Regions from separate parts of the Corynebacterium anserum genome, predicted to be linked through region 2. Evidence: predicted binding sites of a transcription regulator. Region 2 holds the regulator's gene; the other holds the start of a gene.
The links. The regulator LexA, encoded in region 2, represses DNA repair genes until DNA is damaged. The targets are predictions, from matches to a motif close to CGAACANNTGTTCG.
Positions count from the first base shown of each region.

Region 1: a site for LexA is predicted at 3,605-3,618, ahead of GP473_RS03400 (SAV_6107 family HEPN domain-containing protein). Genes of this name have one in related genera too.

Region 1 is NZ_CP046883.1:812,751-827,994, reverse strand. Features, by position in the region: gene rsmH (16S rRNA (cytosine(1402)-N(4))-methyltransferase RsmH) at 57-1,088, opposite strand; gene mraZ (division/cell wall cluster transcriptional repressor MraZ) at 1,393-1,824, opposite strand; gene GP473_RS03405 (DUF3040 domain-containing protein) at 2,356-2,754, opposite strand; gene GP473_RS03400 (SAV_6107 family HEPN domain-containing protein) at 3,057-3,464, opposite strand; gene GP473_RS03395 (GNAT family N-acetyltransferase) at 3,671-4,324, shown strand; gene metF (methylenetetrahydrofolate reductase [NAD(P)H]) at 4,367-5,335, opposite strand; gene GP473_RS03385 (polyprenyl synthetase family protein) at 5,412-6,539, shown strand; gene crtI (phytoene desaturase family protein) at 6,546-8,225, shown strand; gene GP473_RS03375 (alpha-(1->6)-mannopyranosyltransferase A) at 8,222-9,760, shown strand; gene GP473_RS03370 (Rv2175c family DNA-binding protein) at 9,865-10,230, opposite strand; gene pknB (Stk1 family PASTA domain-containing Ser/Thr kinase) at 10,366-12,675, shown strand; gene GP473_RS03360 (class II 3-deoxy-7-phosphoheptulonate synthase) at 12,748-14,136, opposite strand; gene GP473_RS03355 (polyadenylate-specific 3'-exoribonuclease AS) at 14,380-14,898, opposite strand; gene GP473_RS03350 (acyltransferase family protein) at 14,909-15,244, opposite strand, start outside.
Region 2 is NZ_CP046883.1:1,210,215-1,225,458, reverse strand. Features, by position in the region: gene hflX (GTPase HflX) at 1-1,305, shown strand, start outside; gene GP473_RS05130 (uracil-xanthine permease family protein) at 1,345-2,676, shown strand; gene GP473_RS05125 (DeoR/GlpR family DNA-binding transcription regulator) at 2,868-3,680, opposite strand; gene lexA (transcriptional repressor LexA) at 3,909-4,658, opposite strand; gene nrdR (transcriptional regulator NrdR) at 5,609-6,085, shown strand; gene hrpA (ATP-dependent RNA helicase HrpA) at 6,137-10,198, opposite strand; gene GP473_RS05105 (neutral/alkaline non-lysosomal ceramidase N-terminal domain-containing protein) at 10,341-12,443, shown strand; gene GP473_RS05100 (hydrogen peroxide-inducible genes activator) at 12,583-13,542, shown strand; gene GP473_RS05095 (DEAD/DEAH box helicase) at 13,621-15,244, opposite strand, start outside.

The DNA.
Region 1 (15,244 bases), 400 kb from region 2:
TGATGTTGTTAGCGTTGGGGACTCGTCCGAATGAGGAGTTATCTTGGAATGAGGAGTTATCTTGGCGGCACCGGAAATTTTGCGTAGTCCCGCATACTCACCCTGCTAGCGGCCCTCACCCGCACAGGAGCGGCGCGGGGGTTGAGTTCAATTTCCTCCGATGACGCTTTTTCTGCTCCTCGTGTCCGTAGTTCAAATTCCGCCTCGGCTCCCGGCAAATCCATCGGCAATCCCACTGGCGTTTTAGAAGACGTCATCTCGCTGAGCGCTTTCTTCACGATCTTGTCCTCGAGGCTCTGGTAACTCATGAACACCCCCGTACCTCCAATGTGAAGCCACGAGCTTGCTTCAGGAATCACCCTCTTCAGTGCCTCTAACTCAGCATTGACTTCAACACGCAAGGCTTGGAACGTGCGTTTCGCGGGGTGTCCACCGGTACGCCGGGAAGCTGCTGGGATAGTTGCATAGAGCAGTTCCACCAAGCGCGCCGAGTTGCTAAACGGTGCTTTTTCGCGTTCACGCACAACCGCGCTGGCAATCTTCCCTGCGAAGCGCTCATCGCCATAGGTTCGCAAAACTCGAGCGAGGTCGCCGTGTGAATAGTTATTGAGAATGTCCGCGGCTGTCAGCCTCGTGGTTGGATCCATTCGCATATCCAGTGGGGCGTCCACGCTATAAGCGAACCCACGTTCAGCCTGGTCGAGCTGCATCGAAGAAACGCCTAGGTCAAAAAGAAATCCGGAAATACCAGTTTCGCGGACATTCACAGGCAGTGCATTGCGGGCAGCCAATACATCGATTGCCTCAGTGATCTGGTCGAAGCGGCAACGGTAGCTAAGGAAACGCTCGCCAAAACGCGCAAGACGTTCTTCGGCTTTCGCCAGAGCATGAGGGTCGCGGTCTAGCCCGATAACCACGATGTGAGGAAATCTTTCCAAAAAGGCCTCGGTATGCCCCCCTGCGCCTAGCGTTCCATCCACGACGATGGGAGTGGCGGGTGCTAGTTCCGAATTCACGCCCGCGCCTACGAGCTCGACCATGCGGTCTCGCATGACGGGGACGTGTCCATACTGCTGGGTTGAACTCATTCGGAAACTACACTCTCCTTTCCTATTCGTCGTTACTCACAGTGAGAAGCCAGTGAGGAGCTATATCGGTCAATCGCTCACACGTACGGCGTGGCAACGGCGGTCAAGAAAACAAAGAGCTATTGCTATCAGCGAACGATCGTTACTCGCTGAAGTAAAGACTCGAGTGTGAACAGGGCCTCACCTGCGTGGGTGTGGGCTTGATATTGGGGAAGTACATCAAACGTCACGTCGTCCACGCAGGTAAGGGCCTGCGCACACTCTCAGTGCAGACATATGACAAGGTGCTGCGGTGTATAGAGACTTAGAGGAATTCCGCGAAGGAATCGTCATCACCCATCGAGAAGTCCTCTTCGTGCTGCGCAGAGTAAGCCTTCCAGGCTTCGGCATCCCAGATCTCCACGAAATCCACATTGCCAATCACCACACATTCCTTCGACAAACCTGCGTATCGCCGGTGTGACATCGAAATGGTGATGCGCCCCTGCGCATCGGGAGACTGCTCGTCAGCACTGGCCGCCAGGTTTCGCACAAAGGCGCGTGCCCGGGGGTTCGTACGTGACGCGGCTGCTGCTTTCTTCGCTCGGACGAGAAATTCAGCCCGCGGATACACCGCTAGGCTTCGATCCTGTCCCTTGACAACCATGAGGCCATCGGACAATTCCTCGCGGAATTTCGCTGGCATCGTCAGCCTGCCCTTGTCATCCAACTTAGGAGTGAAGGTACCGAAGAACATGTCGCACGGCTCCTTCCTTCAACGTTGGATGTCAGTGTGTCGTCTTCACTAGCTCTGTTTAGTTATCGGCGCGTTGCCTTCCCCCACTTTACCCCACTCTCTCCCACTAAAACAGACACACGCCGAACTTTAAATAAAAACTTTAGGGTTACTTTCTACCTACTACCTGGCACATTAAACCTAATCATAGGGTTTTCCGCAAGACTCACCCTTTCCCCCATCTCTCCACCCACACACCTCACTCAGAGGATTTCCCCCACTTAAAAACTTCTTTCGATCCCTCCCCTAACAACTTATCCACCCCAAAAACAGTGTAAAAATCCGCAGTTTACATTGTATTTTCCTCAATAAAGATGGAGCCTTCGTGGCCGAGAGAGTCTCAAGTGGGGGAAAGTGGGGAAACGAGCTGCGCAGTGGAGACACAGTAGGGAACCCTCACATTCTGAGAGCACACAAAAACCCTTCTCTTGTCTCTCAGAGAAGGGTTTGAGAATAGTCGCGCTGGCATTGGGTGCGCGCACCCCACTAAGCTCAGCGCTCAAAACGGCGGCGGAAGCTTTCTTCCATTCTGTCGCCGAAACCTCCGGGGCTTTTAGCTTTTGACATGCGTGCAGCCCCACCGGCCTTTGCGAGAGTTTTTCGCCCGGATGCCATAGAGCCTCCTCCCCGGAACGCGAGTAAACCACCAGCAAACATAATGAGGAAACCTACGATGCTCAGCGCTACAAACCATAGGGAGAATTGCGCGAGGCTGATACCACCTATCATTGCACAGAGACCGAGGAGGATCAGCGCCACAGAACGGATGTTCAGGCTAAAGGTGGACTCTTGCGCCCCTTTCCTTGCACGCTGGGCGAAGCGAGGGTCTTCGGCGTACAGTGCGCGCTCAATTTCTTCCAGCGCACGCTGTTCCTGCTCGGATAGAGCCACGGTTACCTCCAAATGTTGGCAGTGCGATACGTAGCCGCACTGTGTTACCTCATGCCTTACCAACCTTATCCACACGAGCCTATGAGCCACATCTCATTTTCGCTCAGTGATTAAGACTTCCAGCATTTCCCTCAGCAAAGTACTCTCTACTGGGTACAACGATCAGCCTAGTGTTTAAGTTCCACTCTCGCGAAGAAAACTTCGGTCTGTTCTAGCACAATGCCCGAGCGTACACGCGCGGGCTGATCAAGACTCGTATGCTTTCCGTATTTCTACGAGCAATCCGCACGGAGCCACCACAATTAGGCAACATCTGGCATATAACCCAAACGACCCCGAGCCACATCAACAAGTTCGCACGCCTGTCTGTAAATCTGCTCAGCAACCGTCGGATCCACACCCCTCTCTAAACCCATCCCGGCGCGACTGGCCAACCGGGCATGCGCTTCGAAATGTGCCGCCCATGTGCTCATGGAAGGGTCAAGCTTCCGCAACTTGTCCCACGCAGATCCCTTTGGGTAACGCTTACGCTTATGCATAGCCCACTCAATGAGAGCTCCCGCTGCCCTTAAGGCCGCACGATAGGAATACACCACCGAGTCATCTGATTTCTCGCACACGCGCGCGAGCTCAAGCAGACGTTCGGCATCATCAATGAACGCCTGGGCACTCGGCCTCATGGTCCCGTTAATCCTATGCACCGTAGCCATGATTTCCTCCTTTGGTGGTCATCACCACGCAGCCAATTCTCTGTCACTTCTGGGCACGACCAGCAGCGGTTCTCTCGCTCGCATATTTAGCAACAGTCTATGAAGGTGCCGGACAACTATCTTGTTTTCACCCCTATTATAGCACATATGTTCGAACTATTCGATACTGCTCTCGTCCCGACAAGAATCGTGGCAACATAATTGCTATGCCAGATGATGCCGGTTTTTCCGTTCCCGCCGCCCAGGCAAAAGTATCCATACTCCCGGCTACTCCTGGGCAGTTTTTTCGCCGCATTGATGAACTGGTAGACATTCACCTTGCCGCGATGAACTACTCCCCTTCCCTGTTTCACCAACGTAAAGATCTCTGGCTTTCTAGCACAGGCCGCTATGACTTCCTCAGTCACATCGCGCTTATTCATGGTGATGGAGTCGATCCCAATCTCGATGACATGCGGCAACGCAGCGCCGGTATCTGCTTCAGTTTCCACGGAACCCCTGACACATGGTGGTATCAGCAGGTTTATCGCGGACTTATCCTCGCAGGGCATTCAAGAGAGGAAGCACACCGTACACTGACGGACTACTCCGAGCTCTCAGAGATTCACGTCTCTCCCCATCTCCAGGGCCGTGGAATTGGCAAGGCTCTTCTCCACACCCATCTCCAATCAGTGAGCACAAGCAAAGTCATGCTCTCCACGCCAGAGATTGAAGGTGAGTCCAACGGCGCCTGGAGGCTTTACCGGAAGCTAGGGTTTACAGACGTCCTCCGCGGTTTTCTTTTCCCATCAGATGCACGTCCTTTCGCTATTCTTGAACGCGCAACACACATGCCGGGCACACGCCCCCACACTGATTAAGCTGCAACTTTCACCCTACATTTGCCCAGCTCACATGGTAGATCAGCGCACCATATCATGTCCATAGCCCGGACCCCACGCCGGAGCCATGCCGAGATTATGCAATACCTCTTGGGTAGCGCGCACGTTATTCATCGTCATGAAATGGAGATCCGGGGCTCCTTCGGCAATGAGACGCTCCGCCATCTCGGTGGTTACCTCGATTCCCACCTCACGAATCGCCGCCTTGTTCTTCACCTCGTCACCAGCGGCAGCCGCTAGCAATCTCTTCTCCAAGGACGCCGGCAAGCTTGCCCCCGCTAATTCCATTTGCCGGCGCACTCCGCGCAACGAAGTTATGGGCATCAGGCCAGGAATGATCGGCTTAGTTCCATACTCCGGATCTGCTGCCGCTAACCGGTCTCTCAATCGCAGATAATGCTCAATATCGAAAAACATTTGGGTGATGGAGTATTCCGCTCCCGCACGTAATTTTTTTAACGTGTATGTCGTATCCGCTTCTAGATCAGCCGCCCTGTAATGGCCTTCTGGGAAACTCGCAATTCCAATATCAAAGTCCTCACACTCGGGCATGGACTTTACAAGCTCAATCAGTTCACTGGTGTAAAGCAATCCACCTTCTGTAGGAATCCATTCGGCATTGGGATCGCCCGGAGGATCGCCGCGTAGGGCTAACAAATTAGTAAGCCCTACGGAGGCGAAGTTGCGGATGAGTTCTTTAATCTCGTCGACGGTGTGATTCACCAAGGTCATGTGCACCAGGGTGGTGAGCGGCTTGGTGGCTAACTGTTCTGCCACTCGCAAGGTGCGTTCACGGGTAGAACCACCAGCTCCATAGGTCACGGAGACAAAGCTCACGCCCAGGTCATGAAACGCTTCGGCAGCCCCCCACAGTCGCTGTTCGGCGGCATCGTCGCGCGGCGGCATGAATTCCACGCTGAACGGGACACGCCCAGGCGTAGTGAGTTTCAAAGATTCCGAGACCGCGACTTGCCTACGAATGGTTGCCATGAGCACAGATTTTAACGGCACGTCCACCTAGCGCTGGACGCGGGGGAGCGATCTCCACACTGTAAACTCAAGGATTATGAATTCTCCTGATTCTCAGTGGAGCTTCACGGCTCCTCTGTCTGCTGTCCCTGAGGCCGTCAACGCATGTCTCGACCAGTATTTTGCGGACAGTTCCAAGGAGTTCGGCTCCATCGGTTCCGAGTTCGGCCAAGCTATTTCCTATCTCAAGGATTTCATTCTTCTGGGTGGCAAGCGTGTACGCCCCATGTTCGCCTGGGCTGGTATTCGCGCCGGTTTAGAGGGAGGAGGCGGCAGCCTATCGGTCCCCTTTCCCGACGCCACACCCAACCCCAAGGCACTACTTTCGGCAATCTCGGCGCTTGAATTCATTCAAGCGTGCGCCTTGGTACACGATGACATCATCGATAAATCAGACACCCGGCGCGGCAATCCCACCACGCACCGCAAATTTGAAGAGGAGCATCGCCAGAAAGGCTGGCTGGGTTCCCCTGAACACTACGGGATAAGCCAAGCGATTTTAACAGGTGACTTGGCTCTTGCCTGGGCAGATGACATGCTCCTGGATTCCGGCTTAGGGCATAAAGCTCTGCACAAGCTTCGAGCTCCTTGGCGCGCTATGCGCACTGAAGTGATTGCCGGGCAAATCCTCGACGTGACTTTGGAGAATACCGGCAGCGAAAGCGTGGATGATTCCCTCAAGGTCATCGAATATAAGACAGCCAGCTACACCGTCGCTCGCCCTTTACATATCGGCGCCGCCATGGTCGGGGCGGATCCGCAAGTGGTAGACATGTTGCGTCGGATTGGCCATGACATTGGGCTGGTCTTTCAATTGCGCGATGATCAACTAGGTGTATTCGGTGACCCAGTTGTGACCGGCAAACCTAGTGGAGATGATTTGCGCACTGGTAAACGCACGGCATTGATCAATTTGGCGTTGCACAAGGGGACAGAGAGCCAGGTCAAGAAACTGCGCGATGCTCTAGGCGTGGTTCACGAAGAACCAGAGATCAACGATCTGCGCGAGCTCATTATCGCCACCGGTGCTGAAGAAACTGTTGAGGACTACATCAGGATCCATAGCCAGCGCGCCATCGATACCCTCACTGCAGCGGGACTGAGTGACGCCATTACCTCCGAGCTTGTGGCGCTGACAACAAAGCTCAACGACAGAAAGTTCTGACAAGCCATGAAACAGCGGACTCTGCGCACCGGCTCCGAAGCACGCCATCACCTCACTCTTCCTCGTCCCTTGGTGCCAATGACCCGCGCGCTTACCCGTAAGAAAGTTCCCGGCACCGTTCACCGAGTAGTGGTGATAGGTGCAGGGCTGTCCGGTCTTGCTGCAGCTGCCCGTCTTCGAGCCTCCGGCAGGGAGGTCACGATTATTGAAGCTGCTGAGCAGGTAGGTGGCCGCTGCCGCACTGAAACGCTCTCCAGCACTCACGGCACATTCGAAGCGGATACAGGTGCCACCGTACTGACCATGCCGTCTCTGGTGGAATCCACAGTGCATGCGCTAGGCCAGCACATGCCTCCGACGTGGTCACCACGGCGCCTCTCCCCCGCGTACCATGCGCAATTCGCGTCAGGACGCAGCATCAACGTATATGCCGATGAGACACGCATGGAAGAGGAGATCCGTATCTTCGCCACCGAAAAGTATGGCGCTGGGCATGACGCACGCCGCTATGTGGAAGGATACCGTCACCACAGGGCGTGGGCTCAAGAGATGTTCACCGCCTCCTACGAGAACTTTCTCGCCGCAGACTTCGATTCTGCGCTGGACCTCGTCTCTACCCCGGCGTCCAGCTCAGATCTGCTACGGCTGCTCAGCCTCGGTGCTTTCGGCAGCCTAGCCAAGCACACTCGTGCACATATCAAGGATGAGGAGCTGGAAAGGCTCTTCACCTTCCAGGCACTCTATGCCGGCGAAACCCCTTCCAGAGCGCGGGCGGTTTATTCGGTGATCAGCCATATGGACACAAGCATGGGGGTATATTACCCGGCGCATTGTATCGGAGAAGCCGCAGAAGCTATTGCCGGTGCGCTAAAGCAGGCTGGTGCGAAGCTGATGCTCGGCACACGCGCCACTCGGTTGAGCACCGAAGGTGACAGAGTTGTTGGCGTCGAAATAGATAATGGTGACCTGCTTCTAGCCGATGCGGTAATCGCAACCGTCGACCTACCCATCCTCGACAAATTGGTTGGACACATCCCACGAGTTTCTAAGCGTCTGCTCCCCTTGCGATGGTCCCCCTCAGCGGTTGTCGTTCACGGAACCATCCCCACACGAGTGACGGAGAAATTCACTTCGCAGGCTCACCACACAATGAGCTTCGGCCATGCATGGGAGAACACTTTCGCAGAAATCACGGCCGCTCGAGGCCGAGGCCATATCATGAGCGATCCTTCCCTGTTGATCACCCGCCCCGCCGTGTCCGCACCAAGTCGTATCATTTCCGACGCCAACGGCGAAAGCTACGAACCCATCAGCATCCTGGCACCGACGCCGAACTTGGACTCCGCTGACATCGACTGGGACAACCTAGCAACCCGCTATGTCGACGAACTGCTCAGAGAACTAGAGTCTCGAGGTTTCGGTCAGATTCAGGACAGCCTGTCCATCGCAAGAATCGACACCCCTCGTACCTGGCACCACTGTTATGGCTATGGCCAAGGCAGCCCATTCTCACTGGCACATAGCTTTTTCCAAACGGGACCATTTAGGCCCCGAAATATGAATGCTTATGGGCTAAAGAATCTGGTCCTCGCTGGCTCCAGTACGACCCCGGGCGTGGGAGTACCAACCGTCCTGCTATCGGGGGCATTGGCAGCCCGTCGTATCACCGGAGGCGGAGTTCGATGAACAGGTGGACCTATAAATTACGCCGGATCACATGGCAACAAGCCTATGTCTGCGGTCTCGTAGGCTCGATCATCATTGCCATCACCTCGCACATGTGCGGCGCCACGCGTACGCGCGGCGGAATCATGCAAGCTCTAGGGCTTACATCCTTAACCTTCGGCCATATGACCGGCATCATGGTGGTGATCATGTGGATTGGCGTCCTCCTGCTGATGCTTAGCTGGATCGTCGTGGGCGGCCACATTCTGCGCCACGGGCGTTCACTCACCACGAAAATGACAACGGCGTGGATCGCACCGCTGTTTTTTGCCGGGCCGATTATGTCACGCGACTTGTACTCCTATCTCATGCAGGGAACGTTGGCACGTGACGGCATCAATGCCTACGAGCACGGGGCGGCAGCCAACCCTGGCCCTCTTCTCTTCGAGGTCTCTGCCGACTGGCGAAACACAACAACCCCGTACGGGCCGCTGCACTTGTGGATCGGCGACCTGATCACCAGCGTAACTGGAGACAACATCACCGCTGGACTGTTCGCCTACAAGATCTTATCCATCGCCTCTGTTGTAGTGATGATGTGGGCGGTCGCCCGTCTTGCTCGCCACTTCGGTCATCGTGCGTCGGTGGCCGTGTGGTTGGGGGTGGTCAACCCGCTGTCCATCATCCATCTCATCGGTGGCATGCACAACGAGAACATCATGATGGCTCTCGTACTAGTGGGTCTATATGCGGGTGTGAAGATGGGTCCATGGCGCGGCCTTGTCGCCGGTGCAACGTTGATTGCCATGGCGGTATCAATTAAAGCCACGGCGTTCATCGCACTGCCATTCCTTGGATGGATTGCTGTCGCTCGAATCGCAGGCAGAGCCCCAGGTGGTCTATTCCGTGAAACGTTCACGCGCGTGCTCACGCTCTGCGCCACTGGAATCGCCATGTTGGGGATCACCAGTGCGGTGGTCTCTCTGGTGACCATGCTTTCCGGTCAGACGTGGGGTTGGATCGCGGAGGTCACCGGCAATACCAAGGTCATCAATCCGCTTGCATTGCCTTCTTTCATTGCCTCAAGCATCACCCCGCTGTGGTCCACGTTCGACAGCGACATCACCTTTAATGTGGTGGTCAACGCTGTCCGGCCCTTCTCAACAATCCTGATGATGTTAGGGCTCATCGTTGTGTGGTGGGTTTTTCGTACGGACGAGCTGCTAGCACTCAAGGGTGCCACGTTGGCTTACCTTGTAACCTGTGTGTTCAACTCGGTGACATTACCGTGGTACTACACGGCTGCCCTGGCCCTCATCGGGGTGTGGACCTTCGACCGACGCATGATCTTCTTCACCGCATGGTTCTGCCTAGCGATGTCCATGATGTTTGACGGTGGGGGCAATAACCGGCTCTACAGCCTGTGGTGGGTTATAGGCGTTTGCTTGCTGACATTCTGGATGACCCGTGCCTGCTTGGGTTATGCGCCCCGTCGACCCATGGAGAAAACAGACGAGTGGATTCTGCATCCACAGCCCCGCGAGATCCAGATGTAGATCCAGATGCATAGCCTCGCCTTGGGTTTGACGCTTATTCACCCCCGAAGGCCTGCAACCCATCCATGGCTACATGCTCGCAGCCACTACCTTCTACGTGACGATCAAATAGCCATCGCCTGAGCTCGGCGCATGACTTCACGGGCGAGGTGCCCATGTAGGGCATCGACGGGGCGTCCAGGTAGGGAATCATCGGACTCATAGAGGTACCCCAAGATCTCCTCCGACGTATATCCGCCATCAGCGAGCAGTGCGATAACGCCCGGAACGAACTTGTTGAGCTCACCGTCATCGTTGAAAAAACGCTCTGGAATATAGCGCACTCCCTTGACACGGACGGACAGGATCTGCCCCTTATTTAGCAAATCCATGACCTTGGTGACCACTACTCCCATACGCTCGGCGGCGTCGGGAATGGAGATCACTTCCTGGCCAGCAGGTAAACCCCCGGTATCTTTTTCGAGGATCACTGACTTTTCACTAGAGTTGACGTGCTTGTTGTTCACAGGTGCCACTGTAGCCCACCTTCGATAGATTATGAGTTCGTGGCCGTATACTTACATGCATTTGGTGCTCCACACAGAGGAAGGATGGTCTAAGGAACTGTGAGTTCACTGCATCCTGGCGACCTTGTAGACAATCGCTACCGCATCGGCGCACGCATAGCCCGGGGTGGGATGTCGACGGTCTACACCGCTGTGGATACCCGCCTTGACCGCGAGGTAGCCGTTAAAGTCATGGATCCAAGCTTGGCTAAGGAGCGCACATTTCGCACCCGCTTCGAGCGAGAAGCTCGCGCTGTCGCGAAACTCAACCACCCTGCGTTGGTCAACGTATTCGATCAAGGTGTCGACGGGGAGTTAGTCTTTCTGGTGATGGAACTAGTGGTAGGTGGTTCTCTCCGGGAATTGCTTAAAGAACGCGGCCCCATGCCACCCCACGCAGCATTGGCAGTGATGAAACCAGTGCTCACAGCCTTATCTGTCGCTCACGCCACCGGGATGGTTCACCGCGACATTAAACCGGATAACGTGCTAATCAGCGATACCCACCAAGTGAAGTTGGCAGATTTTGGATTGGTGCGCGCCATCTCCACCGGGGTCAACAGTACCGCAGCGACCTCAGCTGATGGCACAGTTATCGGAACCGTAGGATACTTGTCGCCCGAGCAAGTGCAGGGAAAATCCCTAGACCAGCGCTCAGATGTTTATTCTGCCGGCGTGCTCCTCTTCGAGCTGCTCACTGGCCACACCCCTTTCCACGAAGACACCCCTATTGCCACAGCCATGGCTCGTCTTCATCGCAATGTTCCCTTGGCTTCAGGGGAAATAAACGGTGTCCCCGAAGTCATCGATGAGCTCATCACCGTAGCAACCTCCCGTGAACCGGATCAACGCTACGCTGACGGCGCAGCATTCCTGGAGGCAGTTGACGAGGCAGCACGACAGCTCAGCTTACCGTCATTTCGCGTACCCTCCCCCGAAAACTCTGCAGTACGCCGTGCATTGGCGGGAGCCGACTTTGGGGAGCGTTTGTCCTGGGATGACGAATCTATGTCTACTCGTGCAGTGAATCTCGAAAGCCAACAGGTCACCAAGGATTCACCATTCTTTGACCGGCCAGAGATGACTGCCCATACGCAGCTCCAGCCGGAACAGGCGCTGCGCCCCCATCATGACCGTCCGCAGCAGGACGCACACAGCCCCGATGCGGCATATCCCATGAATCCCGCATGGAATGTTCCACCCGGCCAACAACCATATCCCTCGGCCTCGATGCATCACAGTCCAGCGGGCTCGGTCGTGGCGTCGAACGGCCTCCACCAACAAACTCCGACGATAAGCAACCGATCAACGGGCCGCACCGTGGTCTGGGTATTGATCATCCTCATTCTCGTTGCACTGATCGCAACCGGTTCATGGTGGTTGACGAGCGGGCGTTACGGTGAAGTACCGAATGTGCTCGGTATGGATCAAGCAACCGCCCAAGATACAGTTGAATCTGCTGGTTTTACCTCAACTCTCGAGCAACGCTATTCGGACGACGATGCCCGCGATGCCGTCATAGGAACCGATCCCTCTTTTGGCGTACGAACGCCGCGTGGAAGCCAGGTATCGGTGCTCGTATCCCTCGGTAAACCAACCGTCCCCCAACCTGGAACAGATGACAACTTCTCCAGCTACACGTCGCGCCTGTCGGAACGCACACTCACCGGAGTCCTCGGCGACGAAGTATTCTCTGAGGACGTGGCAAAAGGGGATGTCGCCACAACCACCCCTCCGGTTGGCCGTGAAGTGCCCACACACTCCACAGTAAAAGTGCATCTAAGCAAAGGCCCACGGCCAGTCACCATCCCGGATGTCGAGGGCCAAAGCGAGTCCCGTGCAAAGCGCACGCTCGCATCGGCCAACCTCAACGTCAACTCAATCATTAAGGAGTTCAGCGATCGCGTCGAAGAAGGCTACGCCATCGGCACTCAACCTGGCGAGGGTAAAGAAGTAGCCGGAGGCTCCGACGTCACGTTGGTGATGAGCAACGCCATCAAGGTTCCTGACGTGACCGGGATGAACGAGGATGATGCTCGCAAGACACTACGCGAAGCGGGTCTTAGCCCGATAACCAGCGATCCCGTCTCAGACCGTAACGTGGACAACGGTGAAGTCGCGGAACAGTCACCTGCGTCTGGGGAGCTCATTAATCCTGCCGATAACACCGAAGTTGAAATCCGACTCTCAAACGCGGTGCGCATACCGCTGGTTCTCGGATCCAAAGCCGATAGCGCAAAGACGCGCCTCGAACAGCGAGGTTTGAGTGTAGAGATTGACGGGCCTGCCGATGGCCTCGTGTACAGCCAATCGCCCTCATCCCGCACATGGGCTACCGAGGGAGACACAGTTCGCCTCCGAAGCTTCTAGATCGCTTCTGAGCATGAAGCGATCTAGGACGTTGTGACTTAACGCACCGCCCCAGATCGCTCGAAGGGGAAATCAGTTGCGCAGCATCTCAGCAACCAAGAAAGCCAATTCCAGAGATTGCTGAGTGTTCAGGCGTGGATCCACGGTCGTGGCGTAACGCTCCGGCAAATCCACATCGGTGATGGACTGACCGCCACCAACAACCTCAGTAACATCCTCACCAGTGAGTTCCACGTGAATGCCACCGGGGTGCGTACCCAATGAGCGGTGAACTTCGAAGAATCCTTGGACTTCGTCGATAATCCGGTCGAAATCTCGCGTCTTGTATCCGTTCGACGAGGTATAGGTGTTGCCGTGCATAGGGTCGCACTGCCAAATGACCTTATGGCCGGTCTCTTCCACTGCCTTGACAATGTTAGGCAGGACAGTGCGCACTTTGTCGTAGCCCATGCGAGAGATCAGAGTGAGGCGGCCTGGCTGATTGTGCGGATCTAACGTGCGAACATAAGCCACTGCCTCCTCGGGCGTCGTGGTTGGCCCAATCTTCACTCCCACAGGGTTGGCGATCATAGAGACGAATTGGATATGTGCGTCTTCCAGCCCGCGGGTGCGCTCACCGACCCAGACCTGGTGAGCAGACAAATTGTAGAGTGCATCGTCGCCGTCCTCATCGTGGCCTAGGCGCAGCATTGAACGCTCGTAATCCATGACAAGAGATTCATGGGAAGCATAGATATCCGCGATGTGCAACTGAGAATCGGAAACTCCACACGCATTCATGAATTCCAGGCCGCGGTCGATCTCTTCGGCCAACGCCTCGTAGCGAGCGCCGGCGGGAGATTTCGACACGAACTCACGGTTCCACTCATGCAGCTTGTAGAGATCTGCGGTTCCGGAGCTCGTCAATGCACGCACAAGGTTCATGGCCGCAGAAGAGTTCGCGTAGGCACGAACCATGCGAGATGGGTCATGGGTACGTGCTTCTTCGGTAGCCTCTACACCATTAACAAGATCACCACGGTAGCTGAGCAAACCGGAGGAATCGCGGTCAGCAGAACGAGGCTTCGCGTACTGACCTGCAATGCGAGCCATCTTCACTACCGGCGTGGACGCGCCATAGGTAAGGACAACCGCCATCTGAAGCAAGGTTTTGATGTTGCCGCGAATATGTGGCTCGGTGTTGGACTCAAATGTCTCAGCACAGTCGCCACCCTGTAGCAGAAATGCCTTGCCGAGCGCCACATCACGCAACTGTTTGCTCAAGCGGCGAACTTCCGGAGCCACGACGATCGGTGGCACCGATTCCAGAATTTTACGCACGCGGGCGGCATGTTCTGGATCCCAGCTTGGCTGTTGCTTGGCATCGCGAGAAAGGACATCATCCAGTTTCTCGGCGATTTTCTGCGGCAACGGAGGCAAGTCTGGGAGTTCGTCTAGTGGGGCGTCAATTGTCCAAGCCATGTTGATCAATATACGCGGTTACCTCACGCACCCCCAACGTGAGAGCGTTTTTGGGCTCTACGTTGCCTTTTTGACCCCTTTTAGGGTGTCGCAAGCGCCGTTTTTCCTCCTACTGGCTGCTAGTCGTTCTTAGCGTGTTTCTATCAACACCCGACGCCATTGTTGCCCGAAACCAGCTATCTCCACTCTATTGTGAGTGTGTGCGTCAACATCCGCGTTAATGCCTCTCTCTTGTACGCCGCATTAATGTGCGCTACGCAGCGCTTCCATGGACAGCTGATACTTCACAACATTAAAACGGGCATCGGCGAGTGCATCATGGGCGTTATTCGGAGACTCCGGCAAACGCGGACATCCTGCCATCTCCCAGAGTTGCTTCAGTTCACGAGTAAAACGCGGCAGTTCACGTGGCAGGCCCGTCATATCCCCCCAAAGTTGAGCTAAAGCGACATGGTCATAGGCGCCAACCCACGCCCACAACTCCGGCCGTTCAGCATAAGCCAGGCGCGTGCCCGGCACATGGTCTGGAAGTAAGAACTCATAAAGCTTGCGGCGCAACGTATCACGGTCCATCCACGCTGCATCTGACTTCGGTGGTAGCTGATTGAGCACATTGCGGCGCACCCAAGATCCTGCCTTAGTGGCGTCGAACTCAGTGGACACTGCGTAAAACTCACGCCCATCCTCTGCCACCACGCCGATGGAGACAAGATCGATAGTTCGGCCGTCCTCGATGAACTCCGTGTCATAGAAATAACGCACGCGCTCTACTCTATCCCTGTATCTTCACCATGGACGCGCTATGGGTACGGCGCCGCGGAAGCGCCGGTGGAAAGAGAGTCCACTTGAGAATCGGTGTTTTTCCCACGAAATAGAACACAGCACCAGACACCACACAGGTAGCTAGTCCCAGGAGAATACTGACGTGTGGGCTGGCCAGCGCCTCTGCCATCCCCGGTGTTTGCTCTGCCATCCACGGCACAATCACGGTGTTAGTAAATGTCAGCGCAGCATGGTGCGACACATAAATGGGTAGGGTGTTTCTGCCCACGAAATTCACAAAAGTAGAAAGCACGGGCGTGTGCGAAATCCACACGGCAATGATGAT
Region 2 (15,244 bases):
TCGGATGGTTACGATGTCGAGTACCGAAAATTACGCCTCGAGAAAGTGGTGTTGGTAGGGGTATGGACTGAAGGGACAGTGGCCCAGATTGAAGCGCGTCTCGATGAACTCGCGGCATTGGCCACTACTGCAGGTTCTGAGATCGTGGACATGATTTATCAGAAACGTGATAAGCCAGATTCAGGCACCTACATTGGCAGGGGCAAGGTCGATGAGCTGAGGTCTATCGTTATCGAAACGGGCGCGGATACCGTGATTTGTGACGGCGAACTGAGTCCTGGACAAATGATCGCATTGGAAAAAGCGCTCGACGTCAAGGTCATTGATCGCACGATGTTGATCCTCGATATTTTCGCCCAGCACGCGAAGTCTAAAGAAGGCAAAGCCCAGGTGGCTCTGGCTCAGATGGAATACTTGATTACCCGCGTTCGTGGTTGGGGTGGAACCCTATCACGCCAGGCGGGTGGACGCGCTGGTTCTAATGGTGGCGTGGGATTGCGCGGTCCTGGTGAGACAAAGATCGAAGCTGACCGTCGCCGCTTGCGTGCGGACATGGCGAGGCTCCGTAAGGAAATTGCTTCGATGAAGACATCTCGGGAGATTAAGCGTGAGCGTCGGGATAATTCTGCTATTCCGCAGGTTGCGATCGCAGGATATACGAATGCGGGCAAGTCTTCGCTCATCAACGCATTGACTGGCGCCGGCGTGCTGGTGGAAGATGCTCTTTTTGCCACCCTGGATCCCACCACGCGTCGCGCATCGTTGAGGGACGGACGGGCGGTTGTATTTACAGACACCGTGGGATTTGTGCGGCATCTTCCCACCCAGCTTGTCGAAGCATTCCGTTCTACCCTTGAGGAAGTTCTGGCAGCTGACGTTGTGCTTCACGTCGTTGATGGTTCTGATCCATTTCCCATGGAGCAGATTGCGGCGGTGAACAAGGTTGTTGGGGACATCGTGAGGGAAACGGGTACCCCCGCTCCTCCGGAGATTCTTGTGGTGAACAAGATTGATGCGGCTGATCCGCTTGTTCTCGCCGAGTTACGGCATCGACTCGATGACGTGGTGTTTGTTTCCGCTCGAACTGGAGAGGGAATTGAAGAACTGGAAACCCGGCTTGAGGTTTTTCTTAACAGTCTCGATTCCCATGTGACCATGCGTATTCCGTTTACCCGGGGGGACGTGGTGGCGCGCGTGCACGAATATGGCACTGTGCTCGGCGAAGAATATGACTCGCACGGGGCTATCTTAGATGTGCGTTTGCCGGATTCGGTCGCTCAAGAGCTCAAAGAGTTTGTGGTGTAAGCGATGCTTTATGGGCAATAATAGGTGTCCGTGAAAGAACTGCGAACATCTGAACACTCAACGCGGGACCAACTACGTGGGCCGGCGGGGCGATTTTTCGGCTGGACACTCCATGGAGATGGGAAAACGATAAAGAGGGGCGGGGTGGTTGCTCCTGAAGAGCGCCTGTCCTGGTCACGCACCATCGGCATCGGCATGCAGCACGTCGTTGCCATGTTCGGGTCCACCCTGTTGGTGCCCACGTTGACTGGCTTTCCTGTAAACACCACGCTGCTGTTTTCGGGTATTGGCACCATCATTTTCCTGCTGGTCACTTGTAATCGTTTGCCTTCTTATCTTGGTAGCTCTTTTGCTTTCATTGCTCCGCTGACCGCGTCTCAACAGCACGGCTTCGCCGCTCAGTTGGGCGGAATTCTGGCTGCTGGAGTTCTACTTGCCGTCGTCGGTATCGCCGTGAGCGTGGCCGGCCGAAGGATAATCGACGCGGTGATGCCGCCAGCAGTGACCGGATCAATCGTGGCACTGATTGGTCTAAACCTGGCTCCATCCGCGACATCGAATTTTCAGGCTCAGCCACTCATCGCCGCGGTGACTCTGCTAGCGATTCTTGTTTTCACAGTGGCAGGACGAGGCATGGTTGCTCGCTTGGGAATTCTTTTGGGTCTCATGGTGGGGTGGGTTTTTGCATTTTTCTACGGTGGGATTTCAGAGGCTGCACGGCAGACTGTGGCAGATGCGCAGTGGTTCGGTCTTCCTCACTTTGCGACGCCGGAGTTCAATATCGCTGCTGTCACAGTGACACTTCCTGTTGTGGTTGTCCTTATTGCCGAAAATGTTGGGCATGTCAAAGCAGTGGCCACCATGACTGGGCGAAATTTAGATGATTTGGCAGGTCCCGCGCTTATTGCTGATGGGGCGTCGACTATGCTCGCAGGCAGTTTTGGCGGTTCGGGTACCACAACCTATGCCGAAAATATTGGCGTGATGGCGGCGACACGAGTTTATTCTTCCGCTGCCTACTGGGTAGCCGCGTGTACAGCGATGGTTTTGGCGTTCATCCCGAAGTTCGGGGCTGTGATCCTGACAATCCCCCAAGGCGTATTGGGTGGGGCTACCATGGTTCTCTACGGCATGATCGGGTTGCTTGGTATCCGTATCTGGCAGGACAATAACGTGAGCCTAACTAATCCGGTGAATCTCACTACTGCCTCAGTGGCGATGATTGCTGGTATCGGCAATCTCACTGTTTCTGTTGGCTCCATCCACTTGGAGGGGATTGCTTGGGGTTCTATTGGCGTTATCTTGGGTTACCCGATCCTACGTGTTCTCTATAGCAAGGTGGGAGAGGGGCAGTACACTTTGCCGCGATGATGCCCGACTCCGGGTAGGGAAAGCGGGAGCGTTTCGTTACCCGGTTGAGAAGGCGTTCTCGGCCCCCCGGGGAAGTGGGTTTTCTTGCCCTTAGCGGGGCAGTGCGAGCTTCTCGGAGAACGGAAGTGCAGGTGAGAGAACGGAGGTGCAGGTGACCGACAAGAGGGGGAACGGTAGGGAAAAGCCAGGGGTTATGTCGTGCTATCAGAGGGTGATGCAGCAAATTCTACGTGGATACCCGCTTCGTTTAATGCGCTGACGTAGTCATTGGAGGCCATGTCATCGGTGATAACCATTGATAAATCCTCTATCGAGGCAAAGCTCACAAGGTAATCAAGGCCAAACTTGGTGGAATCACAGAGGGCAATGGTTTGCCTGGCGTTAGTGACCATGGCGCGTTTGACGGCGCCTTCCTGTTCATCGGGTGTGGACAATCCGTGGTTGAGCGTCAACGCGCTTGTTCCAACAAAAGCGACATCTGCGCGTAGTACGGCTATACCCCGAGTAGCCGTATCGCCTACAACTGCCCGCGACTGAGGCCGCACCTTGCCACCAAGCAACTTGATGTCAAAAAGCGTGGAATCGGCGAGCGATAATGCCACAGGTAGGGAATTGGTTATGACTGAATACGGTGGCGCGTTGTCCTGGAGATGTGGAATGTCGGCCATGAGTGTAGCCATCAAGGCCGTTGTGGTGCCGCCGTCTAGGAAAATAGTGCTGCCAGGAACGGGCAGCAATTGAACAGCACGCCGTGCAATGGCTTTCTTGGCAGCAAGTGAAGCTTTTGCCCGAGCTTCGTAGCTGGTGAGGTCCGTTCGATAGTTGCGGACAGGAACTGCACCGCCATGTACACGACAGAGGATTCCTTCAGCGTCGAGAATCGCGAGATCCCTGCGGATAGTTTCGGCGGTGACTGTGAACTGTTGTGCAAGATCGATGACTGTCACACGTCCGCGTACCGCTGCGAGGGAGGCAATTTGGCGTCTACGCTCGGCGGATTGCAAAGGCATGGAATGAGGCTTTCTCGGGACGTGAGATAAAGACGTGGCTTATGGAAAATACAAGATAATACTGGGGCTGCGATAGCCCCTGCATTCACGCGTGTCTCTCATCGTATAACGAGTGCTGCCGTGGAGAACGTATGGAGGCAGCCCCCACGGGGGTACAAGCTATGCGCCGAGCATCAGAAAGCTAGCTGTGAAGGGGGAAAAGGCTCGGGTGGAGCTACGCAGTTAGACCTTACGCAACACGGCGACAACCTTGCCGAGGATTTCTGCTTCTTCAGCGGGGATTGGTTCGAAGAGATCATTGTGGGGCAGTAACCACACACCGTCCACGTTTTTGTGAAACTCTTTAACGGTCGCTTCGCCATCAATCATTGCAGCAACGAAGTCTCCGAACTCAGCAACTTTTTGGGAACGAACAGCTACCCAGTCGCCATTAAAAATTCCAGCGTCGTGCATGGATTCTCCCACGACCTGGAGCAAGAATAGCTCACCACTGCCGACCAATTCGGGAGGAAGAGGGAATACTGCGTCGACGTGTTGTTCAGCCAAGATTGGATTGCCGGCAGCTATCTGACCGATGACAGGCACGTAGGTTGCGGCTGGACGTTCGTCGGAGGCTGCCGGTTCAGCCGTGGCGATATGCCGTGGCTTTGGCTCCTCTTTCAAGTGCCGAACATCCACGGCGCGGGGCTTTTTGTCTTCGCGACGCAGATAACCCTTCTTCTCCAATTGACCTAAGTGATAGGACACGGAAGAGGTGGATTGAAGGCCCACGGCATCAGCGATCTCGCGGATGCTTGGTGGATAACCGCGAAGGACAGTGGAGTCAGTAATCACCTGAAGAATACGCCGTTGCCTGTCAGTCAACTTGTCCTTACCGGCGCTCATAGACTTATCGGCTGCGCTTTTGGGTGGCCGTCCTGGACGACGGCGGGTTGATCGCAGCTCTTCATCGTTGAGGTCACGCGGTGCCATGGATGTACCTGCTTTCTGAACGGGTATGTGCTGAATGAACACTGGGCTTCGGAGGCTCGGAGAGCAAGGGGGGGAGAAGACTGCCCGTCGAGCTGAATGTCTATGAACACCATACACGAAAAATCGAACACTCTATGACTCATTTGTTCGAAAAGTTTGAGAAATTGCTAGACAGATTCGAACGTCCGTGCTATTTTGTGAGTCATCACTAAAATAGAACACAGTGGCGAATGGTGGCGGATATTCGAACGCGACCCAAAGCGAATGTCCCTCGGATTTGCTTGAATCATATCGGCGCCGAGGGTGTGCCAGAAGTTTTCATGTTGGTTCGCCTGGCTTTCATGTCAGCAGATGAAAGGAATGCTCAATGAATACTATGTTTCCTGACAGCAGAGAACGCTCAGCCGTGCGGGTTTCTGCTCATCGCGAGGTGCGAACTTTACCAAAAACCACCGGGGTCGGTGCTGACCATGAAATATTTAGGCGCGCTCACAAGCCAACATGGTTGGAGGGGGATACGCAGAGTAAATCGAACACATCAGGACATGGTAGAGCTTTTGTTCCTTCTCGATCGCAGATTCGTCGTCGGCAACGTTTCACCGAGGGATCACATGCCATGTTCGATAATGTGCGTGGTGGGACTCTTAAACGTCTGATGGAAAATACTCTGAAGGTGGCGCAGTCTCGCGGAGGCGTGAGCATCGCTGTAGGAAGTATTGTGCTCTGCCTCGGGCTAAGTCCTTTATTTATGGACGAAGAATCAACGCCCGCTTCGCCTGTGCACTCTGTAGAGATGTCAAGCTCAACACCTTCTTCATATCGTTAGTGTGAGGGCTTCCATTTAACGACCTTTTGGCTCATGAAGAAACTGTTTTCGTAGCGCGAGCTTAGCTTCACCTACTGATTTGTTACTTCATAGTCGTGGCGACTTTCGCGCTACGATGATTGATGTGTTGTGTCCATCCTGTACTTCAGATCACTCCCGCGTCGTTGACTCTCGAGCGGTAGAACATGGGGTTTCCATTCGGCGTCGTCGTGAATGTATTGATTGTGGCACAAGATTTACAACCGTGGAGCGCTCAATCCTCCTCGTCACTAAGCGTTCAGGAGTGACCGAGGAATTCAGCCGCGACAAGGTCATCAAAGGAGTTCGGCGCGCGTGTCAAGGTCGTAACGTATCGGACGATGCGCTCAAACGTCTTGCTCATGAAGTTGAGCAAAGCGTTCGTGCTGTACATGGTTCCCAAGTTCAAGCAAATCAAATTGGACTTGCCATACTCGAGCCTCTTCGAAACTTAGATGAGGTCGCCTATCTGCGTTTCGCATCCGTGTACAAATCATTCGATAGCGCAGAGGACTTCGAGCATGAAATCGAGTCCCTCCGTGCACATCGACGGGCGCAGCAAGCCTCGGATCTAAGGGAGTAAGTAACACGTATGCACCAGGTATCAGAAACCGTATGCCCTGGCGGAGTGCTGCTAGTGGATCTTCGCTAATGCCTTTCGGATGCGCGGCACTGATACCGAACGCGCCGTACCCAAGTTCTGAGCAAACAAACTCACACGCAGCTCCTCGATCATCCACCTCACTTCCTTGAGCTGTGGCGATGCGACGCGGTTACGCGGTAGACGGTCGATGGTGGCCTGATAATCCTGCAGAGCGCTGTGAACAAGCGCATCTAGGTTTTCCTCGCGGTCTGGATCGCTATCCATAAGTTCCAATCGAGCTTTCATAGCTCGCACATAACGAGGCACATGCTTGAGCTGAGCCACACCATGCCGAGCCACAGCATGATTGCCCAAATAAAAATCCAACTGTTCATTCATCTCATCGATCACGTCACCCGTCCATCCCTTCAACTCCTCAGACATATCAGTAACGGCAAGTACGGCAGGGGCGATCTCTACAACACCACGGCGTACCCACGAGGCACCCTCACGTCGCGCGCTATCTACTACCTCGTTACATCTCTGAGGATCACGAATAACTGCTCCAACGGCGCGGAGCCTATCACTACACACTGCAGCGGTGATGTCCTGCACTAGGGCATTCAACCCACCGTGCGGGTAGTTTTCGAGAGCCACGCGCTGCCTCAACGGTAACCCCTTGACCATCTGTGCTGGCGATGGATTAACCGCCGCCATCATTAGTCCATGAACAGTTTTGAATTGCTGGGCAGTAGCTGCTTGTAGCGTCGGAAAAGCACGTAACACCACCCCGCCATCTTCGCTCACTACGGCCGGAAACGCTTCAACGGACTGGCCATCGACAATAGTTTCCACAGTTTCCGGTACCACCCCAATACCGTCTACATCCCACTGCTCGGACCGAGCAAGAACACCACCGGTAGTGGCACCTCCCGTTCGGGGACGCGAAGTTTTACCGGTGTGCTTCTTCATGCTGCTGTGGTTTGCCGCATCATGAGGGTTGGGCTGAGAAAGCTCGGAAGAGCTGAATGACCGGGCCGAGGCTTGTGCAATCGCACGCGTGATCTGGCCGGCCAGTCTGCTTTGTAGAGCTTCGAGATCACGATCTTTGTCCACCACTTTTCCTCGGCGGTCAATCGCTGCCACATTCATCCGAAGATGGTCTGGGACTCGTGACCAATCGAAATCATCCGCCTGTATCCCCGTCCCGCCCAAACAACGCAATGCACCAGCTAACGCTTCGTCAATAGGGCCATCGAAGGGAACCATGCGTTCCAGTGCTGTGCGCGCAAAATCGGTCGCCGGCACCACCGTGCGTCGAAGAGGCTTCGGGAGGCTCTTAATGAGAGCCACACACAAGTCGTGGCGTAGACCAGCTACGAGCCACTGCGTGTGCTGTGGATCGACATTTGCCAACAGGGGAAGGGGAACACGCATGGTTATGCCATCATTCGCATCACCGGGTTGGAACACGTAGGTGAGATCAAATTGCAGTGATCCTTGGTGCCACACATCAGGAAACGCATCGGCTGCAGCTGCACCTTCCGCAGAATCAATCAAATGATCTGGGTCAAAGTCCAGAAGGTCGGGTGTCTTATGACGTGCTTTCTTCCACCATGAGTCAAAGTGGCGCGCGGACACGATGCTAGCCGGTAAGCGGTTGTCATAAAAGCTAAAGAGGGTCTCGTCATCAACGATGATGTCCCGTCGGCGGGCTTTATCCTCTAATTGAGTGGCTTGTTCCAATAATGTGTGGTTACGGCTGAAGAAATGATGCCGTGTGGTCCAGTCTCCCTCTACAAGAGCGTGCCGGATGAACAGCTCGCGTGCCAATTGCCTATCTATACGACCCAGGTTGACGCGGCGGTCCGCTATCAGCGGCAGACCTAGCATCAATACCTTCTCATGCACCATAGCCGCACCCCGTTTGGACGACCAGTGAGGCTCAGAATGCACATACTTGACCATGTGCGGTGCAATATCCTCGATCCACGCTGGATCAATCGGCCCCACGGTACGAGCAAACACCTGGGATGTTTCCACAAGCTCAGCTGCCATGATCCATTGGGGCGGTTTCTTGGCGAGGTGGGAGCCAGGATGTACGAGGAAGTGTGAGTTACGAGTACCGGTAAATTGTTTGGTGTTACCTTCCCTCATACCTACATGAGTGAGCAGACCCGTCAGAATGGATTTGTGTATCGCATCTTCGCTGTAGGAGTCCTCCTGAAAAGTCAGCTCTCGTACATGGCTGATATTAGGTATGTGCCAGTGGAGATCTTGAATTACGTTGAGCAACTGTCGCACAAGATCCATCCATTCACGGGCACGCATGTAGTGAATGTATTCGTTATGGCACAGCTTTCTGAATTGGTTGCCGGAGAGCTCGCGCCGTTGAGTCTGGAGATAATTCCACAGTGTCAGCAGGCTGATGAAGTCAGAATCTGCGTTGAAACGGGCGTGGAGCTGATCTGCTCGAGCTTGCTGTTCTAGTGGTCGTTCCCGCACGTCTTGGATGCTGAGAGCCGCGACTATGACTGCAACATGTTCGAGTACATCGTTGCGATGTGCTGCTTCGAGCATGCGCGCGAGGCGAGGATCAGTGGGAATTTGCGCGATATCTCGGCCGATCTGAGTCAATTGCGCATTGTGGTAAGTAAAACCTCCTTTCTGAGTTCCCATCTTCTTTTTCTCCGACTTGCCCGACGCCGGGACTGTGAGTGCGCCGAGCTCCTGGAGGAGCATGATGCCATCTCGAATAGATTTATTGTCAGGCTCTTGGAGAAAAGGGAATTGCTCTATGTCTCCCAGCCCTAAGGCCGCCATCGACAAGATGACAGAGGCGAGGTGCGTGCGAAGAATCTCGGGATCAGTGAATTCGGGGCGAGTTAGGAAATTTGCTTCAGAATAAAGACGTATGGCGATGCCGTTGGCGGTACGGCCACAACGACCCGAGCGCTGAGTAGCACTAGCTTGAGAAATTTCCTCAACGGGCAGCCGCTGGACCTTCGTACGGTGAGAGTAGCGTGAGATACGCGCGTAGCCAGTATCCACCACGTAGTGGATGCCTGGAACAGTGAGCGAGGTTTCTGCAATGTTAGTAGCTAGTACGATGCGGCGCCTTCCACCCGGCGAGAAAACTCTATGTTGCTCGGCATTAGACAGTCGGCCGTAGAGAGGAAGGATATCGATCGGTTCGTGCCCGGCGGAACTGACAACGGACGAAAGTGCATCGGCTGCGTCCCTGATCTCGCGTTCACCTGAGAAGAAACAGAGAATGTCTCCAGGTCCATGAGCCATGAGTTCTGCACACGCTGCGACGAGGCCATCGAGAGGATCAGTCTCGGTACGAGTTACCTCGCCCGTTTCCTCGTTGAGCTGTTCTTTGACTAGAGGGCGATAGCGTATCTCTACCGGGTAGGTTCGTCCGGATACCTCGATAATCGGAGCTGGGTTACCGGCATCATCGGAGAAGTGTTCGGCGAAGGCTTCGGGATTGATTGTCGCAGAGGTAATGATGACTTTGAGATCAGGCCGCTTAGGTAAGAGCTGTTTGATATAACCGAGGAGGAAGTCGATATTGAGGCTGCGCTCGTGTGCTTCATCCACGATGATCGTGTCATACGCGCGAAGATAACGATCACGTTGGATTTCATTGAGAAGAACACCATCAGTCATCAACTTGATGGCAGTGGATCTGCTGACGGTGTCATCAAATCGGATCTTGTAACCGACGGGGGAGTCGGCGTCCCCAATAGAGTGCCCCATTTCCTCGGCGATACGTTCGGCCACGCTGCGAGCGGCAATGCGTCGCGGCTGAGTGTGGCCGATCATTTGGTTACGACCGCGGCCTAACTCCACGCACATTTTAGGAATCTGTGTTGTTTTACCCGAGCCCGTTTCGCCGGCAATGATGACAACCTGATTGTCCTGGATAGCCTTCATGATGTCAGCGCGGCGTTCGCTCACCGGCAAATGCTCTGGAAATGCCATGGAACCAAAGTGCCGCACAACACGCGGGAGATGCTTCTTCCCCGACCTACGCTGATGACGTGGCTTGCGTGTGCGAGACGTTGGGCGTGCTGGGTGGTGGTTGTCTTGGTCTGGGGAACTCACTTTCAAGAGTCTAACAAGTAGAAAGAAAATTCATGATTCTGGCACGAATGAGTCATCACTCGATTTATGATGAGCTGCATCATCGACTTATCGATAAGCCCCTATGAATTCAACCTATGCCTGAAGAGGAAGCGAAGTGATCATGGGTACGACGTCACAGATGGAAGACACCACAGCACCGTGCAGCTGTGCTTCGGCCGAGGCCTTGCCCGACAACGGGAGTGTTTTCAATTCACCCATAACGCGCCGTCGCTTCTTTAGCGGGATGGCTGCAGTCACTGGCACCGTGCTTTGGGCATCCTCAGGCGCGGAAAGGGCTGGCGCAGCTACGGTCGGTTCGATCAGCGTGGGTCGCGGCCTCGGTGACATGACCGGCGAACCGTGGGGTGCAGGCATGAATGGCTACGCGGTACTGGAGCAGTCCTCCATCGGTCTACAGCGTCGGCAATACGCACGTGCTTTTATCTTCGTTGATCCGGCAACCAACGAACGCGTGGTCGAGGTGATTGCAGACATCGGTTTGATGTTTCAATCCATTTTCCTCGAAGTAGTGCGTCGACTGAAGGCTAAGTATGGCGATCTTTATGGGGCGCACAACGTGCTCATTTCTGCTACCCATACCCATGTGGCACCCGGTGGAACTTCCGGTCATCTGATGGTAGACCTCACCACTTTAGGGTTCCGACCAGTGACGTTCGAGGCAAACGTGCAGGGAATCGTTAATGCGATTGTGCGGGCTCATGAAGATATAGCCCCCTCGGAATTGACTCTCACGAAAGGCCAGGTGGTCGGAGGGTCTGTGAACCGTTCCAAGGCAGCATGGGAAAAGAACCCACAAAAGGATCGGGATGCTAATCCCGACGGTATCGACCGCAACTCCATCACCCTCCACATTTTTCGCGAGGGTCAGTCAGTAGGATTCATCAACTGGTTTTCCGTGCATGCCACAAGCATGGGGCACACCTATCGACATATCGGAACCGACAACAAGGGTTACGCGGCGTGGGCCACCGAAGAAGCAATGGGAGTGGACCACCGCCATCCAGAAAGCGCCCCTTATGTTGCTGCTTTCGCACAGGCTTCTCCAGGAGATCAGACTCCGAATCTAGGTCTTACCCCGGGCAGTGGCCCAGGTAAGGATGACACCAGCCATGCCCGGATCATGGGAGAGCGCATTATGGCGGCAGTCGACGGCTCAGATACTGTTGAAGTGACTGCTGGAAATCAGGTGCGTGGCACATTTCAATGGGTTGATTGCTCAAATATTCAAGTCGACGCCAAATGGACCTCCGACGGCAAACCTGGAAAAACCGGCCCCGCCATTTTGGGCGCCGCCTTTGCTGCCTCTTCTCAAGAAGATGGCGGCGGCGAACCTATGTTGGGTTTCAATGAAGGGATGCGCGGGGGAACTCCGTGGGTTCAGGCATTGAACAAAGTCACGGTTCCGCCCGAAATCATGGCCATTCATGCTCCCAAAGAGATGCTGCTGCCGCTGGGATACGTAGAAGGAATGATTCAGCAGGTACACCCTTTTTACATTCACCGCATCGGTGGGCTTACCCTGATTTCCCATGGTTTTGAGGCAACCATCACTTCGGGTTTGCGTTTGCGCCGAGTTGTCGCAGAGGCCCTTAACGTTTCATTGGATTCTGTAGTTTCGCAGGGCTATACGAACGGATATGGCCACTACGTTGCGACCCCGGAGGAATACAGCACTCAGAACTATGAGGGTGGCGCTACCATTTTCGGTCGAAATGAGCTCCCTGCTTTTCAACAGGTGTTCGATGGGCTCGCGCGAGCGCTGAAAAATGGTGATCCGGTGGATCATGGCAAGCCAGCGGGCGATCTCACGGGTATGATTCCACAATCACCATCAGGCAATACGTGGGCAGATTTCCCGCCGCCGGGTAAGAAGTTTGGGGATATTCTCGAAGCCCCTTCAACTGTGACAGCCGGGGAGACCGTAACCGTCAAACTTGTCGGTGCCAATCCAAACAATAATCTGCGGTTGGGTGAAGGTTATTTCACTGTGGAAAAGAGTGACGGTACTGTTGTGGCCAATGATTCTTCTGAATCAACCTTAATTACTTTCGCGAACAATATGGGGCAGACGACGGTCACACTCGACTGGAACTCTACAGGTTATGACCCTGGCACCTATACGTTGCGTTATAAGGGTGATTCGCGCACGATGTTCGGTCACCTTGACGAGTTTGAGGCGGTGTCAACTGTTCAAGTGCTGTAATAAGCCGGAAGTAGTAATAGGCGTTTTCCTGTCGAGGAAACCGCGTTTTTTCGGTCCCCATGTCACGAGTTTTTCGTGGCAGAAAGGTCGCCAGACCGCTAAATAAATTTTCAGTTGAGACTAAGGTAGCCTTCCACACGTGGTTCAAAAAGACTCTCGTCCAACAATTGCTCAGCTCCGTACCTTCGCCACCATTGCCGAATTCGGGCATTTTGGCGCAGCCGCTAATCATTTGGGTATTTCGCAGCCCTCCCTCTCACAGGCTCTTGCGGCATTGGAAAGTGGGCTCGGAGTGCAATTGGTTGAACGATCGACGCGCAATGTCATCATCACGCCAATCGGGCGGACATTGCTTCCCTATGCACAAACAACCCTGGAAAGTCTCGAGGCTTTCGTATCGCATGCCCAAGGCGCGAACGGGGGCCTTGTAGGAACTCTGTCCATCGGGATGATTCCCACTGTAGCCCCGTATATCTTGCCGGATTTCCTCCAATCGACCACGGCGATGGTTCCTGAACTATCGCCGTGCATTGTGGAAGAGATGACACCGCATCTCATAGAGTCTCTCAGGCAAGGCAAGATCGATGTAGCGGTGATTGGTAAATCCACGGAAACTACGGGTCTGCACAGCGTCGACCTCTACACCGAGGAGTTTGTACTGGTTGTTCCGCATGATAACTCTCTCGCCGGTCGCCGTGACCTCGTCATGGAGGATCTCGTTTCCGTGGATATGCTGTTGCTCGATGATGGACATTGTCTGCGTGACCAAGTATTAGATTTGTGCCGCACTGTGGATATGGCAAAAGATCCGCGCCGCTCTATGACCCGTGCTGCGAGCCTTCCAACCGTTATGCAATTAGTGGCCGCTGGTATCGGTGGTACCCTTGTTCCACTCAGTGCAGTGGCCACGGAATGCCAACGTGATGGTATTGCATTGGCTACTTTTGCTGAAGGGGCGTCCCAGGCCGGTCGAACCATTAGCTTGACATACCGATCAAGTTCCACGCGGACTGAGGACTATGCTTCGCTCGGAGAGATGATCGCCGGTTCCTATCACGTCGCAGCTGAACAAGGTCGAAGGGTTCTCGCTTCGCGTTAGGAGCGAGGCTGATTTCCGGACTTGTGAACAAGAACTCCTAACACTAGGGCACTTCGACGCGTGCTGTGAACAGAAACCCTAGCCTTGAACAATACGGAATCGTTTGAGACGAACTTCGCCGTGCTCATCAGTAGCGGCAAGGTCAACTTCGCCTTCAAACGCCCATCCATGGTCACCTTCCGGATCATCGAGCATCTGCCGAACGGACCAGAGGTTGGCGTCGGGACCATCCCAACCCTGCTTCTGTTGGATCCGAATCATATGCGCGGCGCGTGCCCCAGCATCGAGGCCTATGTCGGAATACTCGTCAAAATAATCGTCCATTGCAGTAGGCCAGTCTGGTGGTGACTCGAGGTACGCATCCAACTCCTCGAGCTCAGCTTCTTTCTCAAAGGCGAAAAGCTCGACGCGACGGAAAAAGTAATTGCGCACCATACGCATAAGCGCACGAGGGTTGCTGGACAGAGCGGATGGATCCTCAACGCCAAACGCGTGTTCGGCGACTTGTTGTTGCGTGATGGGGGAGTCTTCATCTCCCATTTGAGCCCACTCATCGAGAAGAGAGGAATCCACCTGCCGGATAAGTTCGCCCAGCCAGACGATGATGTCTTCTAACTCCTCAGTGCGATGTTCAGCTGGGACAGAATGATCCAGTGTTCTCCATACATCGCTGAGATATCGAAGAACAACCCCTTCAGAACGCGCTAGCCCATAGGTTGCCACGAGGTCGGAGAAAGTCATCGCTTTCTCGATCATATCCCGAAGAACGGACTTGGGACTGATATCAAAATCCTTAGCCCACGGGTTACCTTGGCAAAATGTCTCAAATGCTTCCGCCAGCAATTCGTCAAGAGGTTGAGGCCACATAACTTCCTCAAGAATTGCCATGCGTTCGGTATAGTCCACCCCCTCGGCTTTCAACGCGGCAAGTTCTTCTGATCGGGCGGCCTTTTGTTGAGCAAAAAGTATCTGGCGTGGATCCTCCACTACTGCTTCGAACACGCTAATGATGTCCAAGCTGTACGTATCGGAATCTGGGTCCAACAAGTCTAGGGCAGCCAGCGCGAAAGGGGATAGGGGTTGGTTGAGAGCGAAGTCCCTTGGCATGTCGTGTGTTAAGCGCGCATTCTTGCCTGATGGCGTGGATGCGTCTTCGTACTCTTCGACCACCTGGGCATTCACGAGACCCCGGTAGAGTTCAATGGTCCGATGGACCGCCTTGTTCTGCCGCGACCGAGTATCGTGGCTGCACCGGATGAGGTGCTTTAATGCCCCAAAAGTCCACTCATCACGAGCGATAATGTTAAGCAGCATGGAATTTGTCATGCGGAATTGACTGACGAGTTCTTCGGGTTCGGCGGTTGTCAGCCGGTTGAAAGTTTTTTCAGACCATGTGGCGCGGCCGTCAGGCGCCGATTTTTTCCGCAGTTTCTTTAGTTTTTTCGGGTCGGAACCGGCCCGCTGGCGCAGACGGTAGTTCTCTATTTCGTGTTCCGGCGCCTGAACTACTACGGTGCCTTCGGTGTCGTAGCCAGCTCGTCCAGCTCTCCCAGCGATTTGATGGAATTCACGCGATTTCAACACTCGGTGACGAACCCCGTCATATTTGGTTAAACCAGTAAAAAGCACCGTGCGAATCGGAACGTTAATCCCCACTCCCAGGGTATCCGTTCCACAGATGACCTTCAGCAGTCCTTGTTGG